Regions from separate parts of the Bacillus pacificus genome, predicted to be linked through region 1. Evidence: riboswitches for the same ligand, from Rfam matches in the RefSeq annotation. Region 1 holds a riboswitch; each other region holds the start of a gene.
The links. Region 1 has a riboswitch for thiamine pyrophosphate ahead of thiT (energy-coupled thiamine transporter ThiT). Riboswitches for the same ligand answer to the same signal wherever they lie in the genome.
Positions count from the first base shown of each region.

Region 2: another riboswitch for thiamine pyrophosphate. It lies ahead of thiM (hydroxyethylthiazole kinase); the one in region 1 lies ahead of thiT (energy-coupled thiamine transporter ThiT).
Region 3: another riboswitch for thiamine pyrophosphate. It lies ahead of tenA (thiaminase II); the one in region 1 lies ahead of thiT (energy-coupled thiamine transporter ThiT).

Region 1 is NZ_CP086328.1:551,133-555,899, forward strand. It holds gene LMD38_RS02810 (sensor histidine kinase) at 1-1,090, shown strand, start outside; gene thiT (energy-coupled thiamine transporter ThiT) at 1,298-1,966, opposite strand; TPP riboswitch at 2,052-2,153, opposite strand; gene LMD38_RS02820 (FeoA family protein) at 2,348-2,575, shown strand; gene feoB (ferrous iron transport protein B) at 2,572-4,560, shown strand; gene LMD38_RS02830 (FeoB-associated Cys-rich membrane protein) at 4,577-4,744, shown strand.
Region 2 is NZ_CP086328.1:4,641,482-4,646,248, reverse strand. It holds gene LMD38_RS23985 (YhgE/Pip domain-containing protein) at 1-134, shown strand, start outside; gene topB (DNA topoisomerase III) at 177-2,366, opposite strand; TPP riboswitch at 2,588-2,697, shown strand; gene thiM (hydroxyethylthiazole kinase) at 2,761-3,576, shown strand; gene thiE (thiamine phosphate synthase) at 3,593-4,267, shown strand; gene LMD38_RS23965 (anaerobic C4-dicarboxylate transporter family protein) at 4,364-4,767, opposite strand, start outside.
Region 3 is NZ_CP086328.1:4,308,859-4,313,625, forward strand. It holds gene LMD38_RS22295 (ABC transporter substrate-binding protein) at 1-32, opposite strand, end outside; gene LMD38_RS22300 (ABC transporter permease) at 29-781, opposite strand; gene LMD38_RS22305 (ABC transporter ATP-binding protein) at 781-1,530, opposite strand; gene tenA (thiaminase II) at 1,499-2,194, opposite strand; TPP riboswitch at 2,277-2,379, opposite strand; TPP riboswitch at 2,440-2,552, opposite strand; gene LMD38_RS22315 (SH3 domain-containing protein) at 2,822-3,976, shown strand; gene LMD38_RS22320 (hypothetical protein) at 3,982-4,314, shown strand; gene LMD38_RS22325 (DUF3965 domain-containing protein) at 4,539-4,767, opposite strand, start outside.

The sequences.
Region 1 (4,767 bases):
TCAAATCGAATATTCAACAAAGACAATGGACTATGAAAAAAATGATATAAAATATAAATTATTAATGAAACCAATAAAAGAAAAAGATGGATCGGTAACTTATATATATGCGATGGCTTCTTTACAGCCTGTAGATGAAGCTGTACAAATGGTGCAAGATTACTACATTTACATCATTGCATTTGTAGTTGTTCTTATTTTTCTAGCGTCATTCTATTATTCAAAACAAATTGCAAAGCCGCTATTAAAAATAAATGATACAACGAAGAAAATAGCACATTTAGATTTCACAGAACAAATACCGATTACTTCAAAAGATGAAATTGGTGATTTATCAAAAAATATTAATGTATTATCAAATAAACTCCATTCCCATATTGGACAGCTAGAACAAGATATTGAAAAGGAAAGAAAATTAGAAAATACGCGGAAAGAATTCATTTCTGGTGTTTCGCATGAACTAAAAACACCACTCAGTATTATGAAAAGCTGTATTTCTATTTTAAAAGATGGAGTAGCTGAGCATAAAAAAGAATACTATTTTGGGGCGATGGAACGAGAAGTAGATAAAATGGATACGTTAATTTTGGATATGCTGGAGTTAGCTAAATTTGAGTCAGGCACATATAAAATGAAAAAGGATCCATTTTATATCGATACAGTAATGGATGATATATGTGAACACCTTTCTGTAGAAATAGAGAAAAAAGAACTTCATGTTCATAAAAATATAGGTCCATTTGAAGTAGTCGCAAATCAAGGCCGCATTGAACAAGTCATCGTGAACTTCATTACGAATGCAATACGTTATACACCAAATAAAGAAGATATTATTATTTCTACAATAGATGAAAAAGATCGTATAAAAGTATGCATTGAAAATAAAGGTACTCACATTGAAGAAGAGCAATTAGATAAAATTTGGGATCGTTTTTATCGCGTGGATGCAGCTCGTCAGCGTTCACAAGGTGGGACGGGGCTTGGACTTGCCATTTCAAAGAATATTTTAGAACTACATGATGCTGAATATGGGGCAGAAAATACAGAAGATGGTGTGTTATTTTACTTTTATTTACCGAAAAAAGTGTAGACAATATGATCTACGCTTTTTTTAATTATTTTCATATAATCTTTACCTAATCTTTATTTTTAAACGATATAATCTGGTTAGAAAATGAGGTTATGTAAGGAGTCGATGAACCGTGCATAGCAATTGGCTAAGTATAATGGTATTTATTTTCTTTTGTGCATTTATTGTATTTTTAATTGATATTACGATATGAAAAAAGAGCGCTCATTAAGCGCCCTTTTTGTTTGCATTTAGTTGATAAGCACTGATGCTCTTAAATAAGCGTGGTGAAGTAAGGAATAAAAAGATAAGTAAAATGGTACATAGAATATAGGAACCAATCATTGTACTACCATTTACGATTAATGAATATAGCACAGCTGATTGACCTTTCGGTGCATATTGTCCCCAGAAAATAATACCAGCAATAAAGTGGCAGAAATAGCGAGCAAAGCTACCGATAAATGTAGCAAGGATAATATAAGCAAGGACTTTCTTACCTTCGTTTTGTTTTGATGAAGGTTTGTCTTTACGGCTACCTAAACTGGGTTGTTCTAAGTTATTTTCATTAGACGTTAAAAGTGCTTTTTGAATTGGACGATAGAATAAGCCAGCAAATCCGATAAAAGCAAAGGCAATGAAGTACTCAATGAATGCTTGAACAGGTGTTAAAATGTAAGCATCTCCCACGACAATTTGTAATAGTCCCCAAACTAAACCACCTAAGAAAGCCGATTTAAAGCCCCAGCGGTATGCAATAATAAAAATAGGAATCATAGCAAATGAAATGGAACCGCCTGTTGGAAGTTTGATTGATAATGGTAAAATGTCGATGACCAAGGCGAAGGCTGCAAGAATAGCAGATTCGATCATCGCTTGTAAATTGGTGTTACGCATGTTGTCTCCCCCTAAATCCAAGTTGTACAAAAAAGAATAGATATCATAGGAGGATACGAAATACGTAAATAAAAAGAGGTATGTATTTCGGACGTTTGCACAATCCCTGCGTTAGCATTAACTAACAGGTTCGAAGGGTCGGAACGAAGTGTTCCCTCTCAGCGGCATGGCTCCCCCTGTGATAACGAGATTCTTTATTTGCTACTGTTTATTGTAAGTGAAATGGATGAGAATGGCAAATGAATCTGTTATGACAATGATTGAAATAGAATTGTAGTGAAATGTTAATAAATATGAAGCAAAAGGGTATAGTACAAGAGAAATTGGGTGTGGTATAATTTTTTTGAAAATAATTATCATTCTCTTCTGAGGGGGAAGGTTATGAGCTTAGTAGATATTAAAATTGGCGAGAAAGTGTTAGTAAAAAGTATTCAGTCTTTAGATCAGCTATTAAAGCGTAGACTAGCTGCTTTCGGTCTTGCTGAAGGAAGCGAACTTCGCCTGAAACAGAAAGCGATGTTTAAAGGTCCTTGTACATTGGAGTGTCGTGGACAGTTAATTAGTATTCGTCATTGTGACGCGAAAATGATAAAGGTGGAATTAGCGTGAATAAGGTAGCTTTGCTAGGGAATCCGAATACAGGAAAAACATCATTATTTAATGCACTTACTGGTTCTTATGAGTATGTAGGAAACTGGAGCGGTGTAACAGTAGAAAAGAAGGTTGGTAAATTAAAAGATAAGCAAGGAACATTAATTGATTTACCAGGTGTGTATGATTTAAATCCAGTTTCACGTGATGAAGGTGTTGTAACAAACTTTCTATTAACAGAAGAATTTCATCATATGTTAAATATTGTGGATTCTTCGCAGTTTGAACGAAATATGCATTTAACGTTGCAATTACTTGAATTTGGTAAGCCCGTTTCAATTGGTTTAAATATGATTGATGTGGCGAAGCAAAGAGGAATTGTCATTGATGTAAAACGATTAGCAGAACTATTAGGTGTAACAGTCGTTCCTGTCGTTGCAAGAAGTGGAAAAGGCTGTGAAGAATTACTTGCGACTCTTAAAGAAAATGACAAAAACGAGAAAAAGCCATTCATTATTTCATATGGTGTACGAATGGATGAAGGAATTGGAGAAGTAATTTCTCTTTTAGAGAAAGCGAATTATGAGCATCCAAGATGGTTAGCCCTTCAATTTCTAAGTAATAACGAAGTAGTAGAAAAAGAAATGAAAGCATTACCAATCTATAAGGAACTCATAGCCATTCGATCTCGCTTAGAAGAAAAACTTGATTGTACGTTGGAAGAGCATATTTACAAAACTCGTGAAGCGTATATTGAAAAGTTAAAAACAAATGTTATGAAGCATGAGAAAGAAGGAAAAATTCCTTTTTCAGAAAAAATTGATAGATTAATTACACATAAAATTTTAGGACTTCCAATCTTTTTAGCAGTTATGTTTTTTATTTTTCAGGTTACGTTTACGTGGATTGGGACACCTTTATCGGATATGTTAGATGAGTTTTTTGGTGGACAGCTTACGGATTGGGTGACAGCTGGGCTTACAAGTGTTGGAGCTTCTGATTTTATTCAAGCACTCGTTACAGAAGGTATTATTGCCGGTGTTGGTGCCGTATTAGTATTCGTTCCACAAATCTTTGCACTATTCTTTTTCATTTCATTATTAGAAGACTCAGGATATATGGCGCGAATTGCAGTTGTTATGGATCGAATTATGGAGTTCTTCGGTTTAAACGGAAAAGCGTTCATTCCGATGATTATCGGTTTTGGATGTAATGTTCCAGGTATTATGGCAGCGAGAACGATTGAACAAGAAAAAGAACGTTTACTTACAGTTCTTGTAACACCGTTTATGTCTTGTTCGGCACGTTTACCTGTATATGCATTATTTGCGGGAGTATTCTTCCCTCATAGTCAGGCAACTGTTGTGTTCTCCTTATATGTTGCAGGTATTGTCCTTGCGTTATTAGTTACAAAAATTATGTCTCTTACCATTTTAAAAGCGGAAAAATCTATTTTCGTTATTGAACTACCTCCTTACCGCGTGCCACAAGCGAAAACATTATGGTTAAGTACGTGGGAGAAAGGGAAGGGATTTGTTCGCAAAGCAGGTACATTTATCTTCGGTGGTTCTGTTGTCATTTGGCTATTAAATTATGCAGGTCCATCAGGATTTGGTGTTGATATGGGAGACAGTTTCTTAGCAATGATTGGTGGATTTATCGCACCACTATTTGCACCGCTTGGCTTTGGAACGTGGCAAGCTGCAGCATCCCTTTTAACAGGATTTTTAGCGAAGGAAGTGGTCGTTTCTACAATGGCCATTATTTATGCGGTGAAAGAAGATGTGCTTGGAAATGTAATGGGAGCACATTATACAGCATTATCAGCTTATGCATTTATGTTCTTTATTTTATTATATGTTCCGTGTTTAGCGACAGTAGCTGTTATTAAACGTGAAACAGGATCAGCGAAGTGGACGATTTTCTCTGTCGTGTATCCACTCGTTGTTGCTTATGTATTAACGTTCATTATATACCAAGTTGGATCCTTACTCGGATTCTAGAAGGAGATGTATTGTGATGATGGTCAATATTATAATTGGAGCTATCATTTTTGGTTATGCAGCATACACGTTAGTTCATTTTGTAAAGAGAAGTAAAAAAGGAAAATGCGCGGCATGTTCTTTAAATAAGTCATGTCAGTCGAATACTTGTAGTCCGGATATGGAGCAAATTGCTCATAAATAGAAGAAAGCTTTGCGAATGTCGCA
Region 2 (4,767 bases), 1.2 Mb from region 1:
TAACGCGAGATTTACTTGTGTTAAGTGCTTTCGTAGTAGTTATGATTGTTGCTGCGTTATTATTGAAAACACCAATTAACAAATCAAGTGAAAAATTTGTTGAGAATGCAAAAGGAAGTAAAATTATTCATTAATAATAAAAGGTTCCTACCGATAGAGGTAGGAACCTTTTTTATTTAATCAAATTTTAATTTTTTTAATGCTTCTGCAAATGGGTTATTTAATGGTTCTTCTTCTTTTTTCTGCTGTTTCATATATTTTTGAACGTCGCGCTTATCAGCTTTGTTTCCAGATTCTTTTTTACGTCGCTCTTGGAATGTTGATAATTTCTCGCGATAGCCACATTTACATGCGAAGATTTGTCCAGCACCTTCACCACGTAATTCTAATTTTTTCTTACATTGCGGACAACGAGCGTTTGTTGTACGAGATACATTTTTACGATGACCACATTCACGGTCTTGGCAAACGAGCATCTTTCCTTTTTTGCCGTTTACCTCTAGCATTGGTTTACCGCAATCTGGACAAGACTTTGTTGAAATATTGTCATGTTTATATTTTTTATCACTCGATTTAATTTCAGAAACAATTTCTTTCGTATAGTTTTTCATTTCGGAAATGAATACTTCTTTTTTCAGTTTACCCTTTGCAATTGCCTCTAGCTTTTGTTCCCACTCACCAGTTAATGTAGGTGATTTTAACTCTTCTGGTACTAAATCAAGTAACTGACGGCCTTTTGAAGTAATATGAATATCTTTACCGCGTTTTTCAATTAAGAATGAATTGAATAGCTTGTCGATAATATCAGCACGCGTTGCTACAGTACCTAATCCACCAGTTGATTTTAGCGTATCAGCAAGTTGTTTATTTTGCGTATCCATATATTTTGTAGGATTTTCCATTGCTGAAAGTAAAGTCGCTTCGTTAAAACGTGCAGGTGCTTTCGTTTGACCTGATGTTTGCATAATTAATTTTACAGTTAATGTATCGCCTTTTTCGATGCGAGGTAAAAGTTGTTCTTTTACGTCATCAGTTACATCATCATCTTCAAAGCGATTTTCATATACTTCTTTCCAACCGGCATGTAAAATTGTCTTTCCGCGTGCAATGAATGTTTCATTGCCGACCTTTGTGCGTAACGTTAGTTGTTCGTATTCGAATGCTGGGAATAAAACAGCTAAGAAACGTTTTACAACTAAATCATAAATTTTACGTTCTTTATCTGTGAAGGCTGAGAAGTTAACGTATCCTTCTGTCGGAATAATTGCGTGGTGATCGCTTACTTTACTATCATCAACAAATGATTTATTAGCCTTGATAGGCTTTTGTAATACTTTATGTGCTAAAGGACGATATTCCCCAACGCCGCACGCCTTTAGACGTTCTGGAAGTGTTCCAACGATATCAGATGAAATGTAACGCGAATCTGTACGAGGGTATGTTAGCACTTTATGTTGTTCATACAATTTCTGCATAATGTTTAATGTTTCTTTCGCAGAGTAACCGAACTTTTTATTTGCATCACGTTGTAATTCAGTTAAATCGTAAAGACCAGGAGAGAATGATTTCTTCTGTTTTTTATCAATTTCCATAACAGTAGCATTATGTTTATCTAAACCTTTTACAATACCATCAATTTTTTCTTTATTAAAACTGCGGCTATTGCCATTTGCATCTTGCCAAGTTAGTTTTAATTGATTTGTCGTTTGAGCTTCGATGCCGTAGTAAGTTTGAGCTTTGAAGTTCTTTATTTCATCTTCACGATTAGCGATCATAGCGACAGTAGGTGTTTGCACACGGCCACAGTTTAGCTGGGCATTAAAGCGAGTTGTTAAAGCGCGAGTCGCGTTAAGACCGATATACCAGTCAGCTTCTGAACGTGCAACTGCTGAAGCGTATAAATTGTCATATGCTTTACCTGGTTTTAAATTTGCGAAACCATCTTTAATTGCTTTATCAGTAACAGATGAAATCCATAGACGTTTAATTGGTTTGTTAATTCGAACCTTATCAATAATCCAACGAGCGACTAATTCTCCTTCACGCCCAGCGTCTGTTGCTACAATAATTTCATTTACATCTTTTCTAAGTAGCTGACTTTTTACAGCATTAAATTGTTTCCCAGTTTGTTTAATAACCGTTAATTTCAAACGCTCAGGTAGCATAGGTAAATCTTCTAAATTCCACTTTTTATATTTCACATCATAGCTTTCTGGATCTGCTAATGTAACAAGGTGACCTAAAGCCCAAGTTACAATATATTTACTACCTTCAAGATAGCCATTTCCTTTTTTATCGCACTTCAGTACGCGAGCAATATCACGTGCAACGGAAGGCTTTTCAGCGATTACAACGCTTTTTGACATATTTAAAACATCCTTTCAAATTTCCATACGTTAACTATAGCATACATCTTCTTGAGATTCAGTTTCGCTCCAGATTTGAACGTTTTTTAATGGGATAACATCTGTTTGAAAGTGAATGATCGTGACAGAATATAATATGCACCATGATGAGACTGTGAGAAATAGAAAAGTAAAGAACTTGTTATTTTACTAGAATAAGAGTAGACTTTGAAGTAGATGAATACTAAACACATGGGAGTTTGTGGATACAAACTGAGAGTATGACTAGTCCGTCATTGACCATTTGAACCTGTTGGATAATGCCAGCGTAGGGAGAGTGTAAAAGCACATGTTCAGGCACTTTGCGTACGCGCAAAGTGCCTTTTTGTGTATCTCCCATAACTATAGTTAGGAGATGAGAAGGATGAATATGAAAGAAATTAGTAAAGTAGTGGATTTGGTGAGAGAATCTAATCCGCTCGTTCATAATATTACAAATGTTGTTGTAACAAATTTTACAGCTAACGGTTTGTTAGCGTTAGGGGCATCGCCTGTAATGGCGTATGCAAAAGAAGAAGTGGCAGAAATGGCTAGCATTGCTGGAGCGCTAGTATTAAATATGGGGACACTTCGTCCTGAAGAAGTAGAAGCGATGTTACTTGCTGGTAAATCTGCAAATGTGAACAATGTACCAGTACTGTTTGATCCAGTTGGCGCAGGAGCAACGTCGTATCGAACAGAAGTTGCGAGACATATTCCGGCTGAAATTGAATTAGCGATTATTCGCGGAAATGCAGCTGAAATAGCGAACGTAATTAATGAGAGATGGGAAATTAAAGGGGTAGACGCTGGTGCTGGAAATGGTAATGTCGTAAGTATTGCAAAGCAGGCAGCAGATGAACTAAATACAGTTGCAGTAATTACTGGAGAAGAAGATGTTGTTACAGATGGAGAGCGAACGATTGTTATTCAAAATGGTCACTCTATTTTAACAAAAGTTACGGGAACTGGTTGTTTGCTAACTTCTGTAATAGGAGCATTTGTAGCGGTAGAAAAGGATTATGTAAAGGCAGCGATAGCGGCATTAACGTTTTATGGTGTAGCCGCGGAACTAGCAGCTGCTAAGACAGTAGAAAAAGGACCTGGTAGTTTCCAAATTGAATTTTTAAATCAGTTAGCGAATACCACTTCGGGTGATATAGAGAAGTATGGGAAGATTGAGGTTATATAGTAAGGAGGGAAAATAAATGTCGCGTATTTCAAAGGCAGAAATGTCTAGGTTGTTATCCGTATATTTTATTATGGGAAGTAACAATTGTACGAAGGATCCACTACAAATATTGAAAGATGCACTTGAAGGCGGTATAACAATTTTTCAATTTCGTGAAAAGGGAGAAGGGGCTTTAACAGGAGAAGAACGTATTTGTTTCGCAAAAGAATTACAAGCAATTTGTAAGGAGTATGGTGTACCATTCATCGTAAATGATGATGTGGAACTAGCACTTGAGTTAGATGCGGATGGTGTGCATGTAGGGCAAGAGGATGAAGGAATTACTTCTGTTCGTGAAAAAATGGGGGATAAAATTATCGGTGTATCTACACATACAATTGAAGAAGCGCGCTGGGCAATTGAAAACGGAGCGGATTATTTAGGTGTTGGCCCTATTTTCACAACGAGTACGAAAAAAGATACGAAAGCGGTGCAAGGAACGAAAGGTTTAGCTCATTTTAGAGAACAAGGAATTACAATACCTATTGTCGGAATTGGAGGCATTTCAATTGAAAATACCGCTTCGGTTATAGAAGCAGGTGCGGACGGTGTTTCAGTTATTTCAGCGATTAGTTTAGCTGAATCTGCGTATGAAAGTACGAAGAAGCTAGTAGAGGAAGTGAGTAAGAAGGGGACTTCACACAAATATTAAAGAACATAATGGAAGAATGGACAGTTAAAAATATTTAAACAAACGTTTGATTAAAAAAGCACAAACCCTTTAAAACTTTGGGTTTGTGCTTTTTCTTTAAAACATAATTGAAATTAAGAGCATTCCAATTCCGATAGAAGTGAATGTTGCGATTAGTCCTGGAATCATAAAGCTATGATTTAAAACATATTTACCAATGCTGGTTGTACCAGTACGATCAAAGTTAATGGCAGCAACGATTGTTCCGTAGTTTGGAATGAAAAAATATCCATTTACTGCAGGGAACATCGCGATCAGTAGTGCCGGTGGAATACCGAGTGATAATCCAAGAGGCATTAAAGCACGTACTGTTGCGGCTTGGCTATATAGTAAAATAGATAGAATGAATAATGCGATGGCAAATAGCCATGGCGCACTTGTTACTAGATGCTGAATTGATCCTTGAATCATATTTAAGTTTCCGTTAAAGAAAGTATCTCCCATCCAAGCGATACCGAAAA
Region 3 (4,767 bases), 1.5 Mb from region 1:
GTAAACACAAAGATGCGCTTTAAAAATTTCATGAATGCTTCCTCCAACTAATGAATTTTTTTTCTACTAACGAAATAAGTATGACGAAGAGAATAGCTAATAATGATAACAATACAATGGGTGCAAATACACCTGCCCCGTCTAACTGCGTCATCATTCTCTTACTGAAATATCCTAGCCCCGCTTGTGCACCGAGCCATTCACCAATTGCCGCCCCAATTACACTAAGCGGTACTGCAATTTTTAAAGCTGAGAAAAAATAAGGAAGAGCAGACGGCAATTTTAATTTAAGAAAAACATCTTTTTTCGTTGCCCCATACGTAACTAAAAGCTCTTCCCATTCTTTTTTCGTACTGCGCAGTCCATCATACGTATTAACCGCAATTGGGAAAAACGTAATTAAAACCGTAACAACAACCTTACTCCAAATCGTATATCCAAACCATAAAACAAATAGCGGAGCAAGCGCTGTAATAGGAATCGTTTGCGAGGCAACTAATAATGGATAAAATGCTCTCTCCATCCATGTACTCGCATTCATTAACATCGCTAGCCCTACCCCAAGTACGATAGAAATAGCCACCCCTATTAAAACGACATATAATGTTGCTGGCAAATGAACTGTAAATAATATGTCTTTTAGTTTCCATATCTTCATTACAATCGCAGACGGTGACGGTAAAATGTACATTTCATCTACAATTCTTGCGCCTACTTCCCAAAGAGCAAGTAAAATACTAGAAAGTGTAAGAGCAGGTAATAGCTCCTTCAACCGGTTCATCATACGAGTACCTGCCTTTGCAACATACTAAGAAGCTCATCTTTCAGCGCTAATACTTCTGGTTTATATAAATCTTTTCTTGTCCGATTATGATCAAGCGGTACAATCCTCTCGGTTAAAGTAGTTATCGGTTGCTGCTCTACTACTAAAATTCGATTAGAAAGAAACAATGCTTCTTCCACATCATGAGTGATAAATAAAATTGTTTTTTCCCACTCTTTCCATTGTTCAAACAACCATTCTTGCAAAGAGGCCTTCGTTAAAGCATCCAACGCGCTAAACGGTTCATCTAACAGCAATATCTCCCCACCTGTTAATAAAGTTCGAATAAAGGATACACGTTGTCTCATACCACCAGATAAATCTTTCGGATATTTTGTCTCATACCCTTGTAAGCCAAATTTATGCAATAGTTCCTTCGCCTTTATTTGTGCTTCTTTCTTCTGTACACCTTGGCACTCTAACGGCAGGGCAGCATTCTCAATAATCGTTCTCCACGGCAAGAGCATATCTTTTTGGGGCATATATCCTACAGGATGGCTCTTTGTCTCTGTCAGCTCTATCTGTCCCGTACTTGCTTCTTCTAAACCTGTAATAAGGCGAAATAAAGTACTTTTCCCGCATCCACTCGGTCCGATAATGCTTACAAACTCTTTATCTTGTATAGAAGCATTTAATTCATTAATGATTGGCTTCTCATCATAATGAAAAGAAACATTATGAAACTGTAGTATGTTCTTGCTCCTCAAATCCCCACATCTCCTTACGGTAGGACATATCCCAGAATAAATATTCAAATCGACTGGAATATAGGAAAATCTCCTCTAATCGATCTAGCTCTTTTTCAGACTTTCCAACTGCCATTTCATTTAATAAATCGATTAACCAAACACAAAGGTTGCCATATTCTTCAGAGCTATAGCCTTGAATCCACTCACCAAAGAACTCATGATCTCTTGCTCCAGGAATATCATTTAAACGCTTTCCAATCTCCCAGTAGCTCCACATACATGGAAGAAGTGCTGCTATTAATTCCGCAAGTGTGCCATTTTGAGATACAGACATCATGTAATTTGTATAAGCTAAATTTTTAGCAGATGGCTTTGCAGACTCTATCTCCTCTATAGAAATTCCAAGTCTTTTTGCATACTGTTTATGAATGGTCATTTCTCCATTTAATATCCCATCAATTTGTTCAGCAAATTTCCCCATAACTTGTGGATTTGTTGCCTTTACAACACCGATCGCATATAACTTTGCATAATCTAACAAGTATAAATAATCTTGAATAATATAATACTGAAACTTATCTTTTTCTAACGTACCATCCCCCATACCTACAACAAATGGATGATTATGACTCATCTCCCAAACTGGTTGTACAGTTTCTAATAATCTATCGCAAAATTTCATTTCTCTATCCCCTTTCAATTTATATATCTAAATAAAAAACCACTTCTAAATAAGAAGTGGTTACAGCAAATAAAATTATAATTTATTCGTTGCTCCACTTCCCTTCGCTAGTATTACCTAGATCAGGTCTGTAAGGGTTAAGGATTATTCCTCTCTCAGCACAACAAGCACCCCTAGTGGTTTCAATATGAAATTTTCAAATAAAAAAGCCCCGTTTCTATACGCAAAGAAACGGGGACTCATTATTAGTGTCCGAATTGCTTCCCTACGCTAGCATAATCTAGATCAGGTAATAAAAAGGATCAAAGACTTAAGGCCTTACTCTCAGCTGGCAACACCAGCTCTCCTAGCAAACTATAAAATTATCACTGTCAGTATAACATCGTAATAAGACATCATCAACTGTTTTAATTTTCTCAATTGTCAACAAAATAACAAAACCATATAATACTTATATTCTATCTTAGAAATTATTATCCTAATGAATTGGATAAAAAGGAATCATTATCCTCAAAAAATTTATTTTTATATTGATTTCATATTACATTTATGTGAATACACCCACTATATTATATCTTTATACTATAATAAAATTACAACTATACAACTAGAGGAGGTCTCTATTATATGAATATGAAAGCTACTGCTTTAACAGCAACTACTGTCGCAATTGCTTCTTTACTTCCTTCTATGGGAGAAACAAATGTACAAACAGCCAACGCTGAACAATTATCTAATGTGAAAACTGGATATGTCAAAGTCGATCAAGTAGCCTTACATACAAAAGATAACGCAAATAGCTCATCAATTGATACAATTCGCTTTAATACGAAAGTGAATATACTTGAAACAACTAATGGCTGGTATAAAGTATCTGTTAATAATAAAGTAGGTTACGTACAAAAAGATTCTATTCTACTAAAAAACAAACTTCAATCTAATAATCAATATATCGTCAATGCCAATGCATTAAACGTTCGTTCTGAACCTAATTTAGAATCTTCAATTTTAGATGTATTACCAAATGGAAAATTCGTTACTATTCAAGAAGAACAAGGTGAATGGTATAAAATTTTACATAATGGCAAAACAGGTTACGTACAAAAGGCATTCGTATCTAATGGTTCACAGCCTTTAGTAAAAGGCATCACAGTTCAAAATAATACGAAATACACAGTTGCAACACCTAAACTTAATGTGCGTAGCAACGCTAGTACAAGTAGTGCACTACTTGGTTCATTACAAAATGGTACACAATTACAAGTAGTGGAAACTGTAGGAACTTGGTATAAAATTCGTTTTGGCACAGGATACGGATACGTGGCAAAGCATTATGTAGTGCAAAATCAATCACAAGCTCAAACGGCTCAACCTACTTCCATTCCAGCAGTTTTCAAATTCCCTACTCAAGGAAAAATTAGCTCAACCTTTGATATGCGCTGGGAACAAATGCATTATGGTATAGATATCGCAGCTCAGGGTAATGTCTCTATCCAGGCGGCGGCTGCAGGTAAAGTCGTGAAATCATATTATTCAGCTAGCTATGGCAATGTTGTGTTCATCGCCCATCAAATAAACGGGAAATTATATACAACAGTCTATGCTCACATGAAAGATCGCACTGTACAAGCTGGTGATCAAGTACAAGCTGGACAATTAGTAGGTCATATGGGCAACACAGGTCATTCATACGGGCAACATCTTCATTTTGAATTGCACAATGGAGAATGGAATTTTGAAAAAACAAATGCAGTAAACCCACTGCCATATTTAGTTAGGTAAATTGTATGCCACGCAATATACCTCTCTTAATTGAATACTTAGCCTTTTTAGGCTTAATCTGTTGCTTAGTAATTTATAATACAAATACTGTATTTCTATCTATTATCATTGCTTTTGTTGCTTTAGAAATTATGATGGAAGCTTTTCAAGTTCAACTAAAACAAAAAATTGCCCATATTTATAATGCCATCTTTCTATTAAGTGCTTTAATAACAAATATTATTAGTAATGGTTTTTATTTATCTACCGTATTCCCCGTATTTTTTATGGCTGTTTTATTATTCATAGCTAGATACATTCATGTCCCTAATAACAAAAAACACGAACAAGAAGCTTAGAAAGAGGAGACACTGTGTACCAATCTTTCAAAGATAATCCAATAAAATATATATTGAATTTATACAAAAAAACAAATACTTTTTTTGGTATACAAGGAAGCTATACGGCACAATTTCTCCTTTATGGAATGTTATTTCTCGTCTTAATTACATTCTCCTTGCTTTACTAATAACAAAAGGATCTCACAATTGAGATCCTTTTTAATTTATATAGAAAATGCTCTTTACCCGCAAGCATATTTTTCATAAATAAAGCTAAGGTTATATTTTTTCTCTAAGCTCATTCTTTGTTCATCATCACACCAATAGAACAAAATATCATGAATCGTTGCATAACGCTTATTTTTAAGAAACAGTTTAAAGAAAGATGGTAAACAGTCATGTAATTGTATAAATATATAATTGCGTAATATTTCTTCTTTATATTTAATGCCCTTACAAATATACAATAAT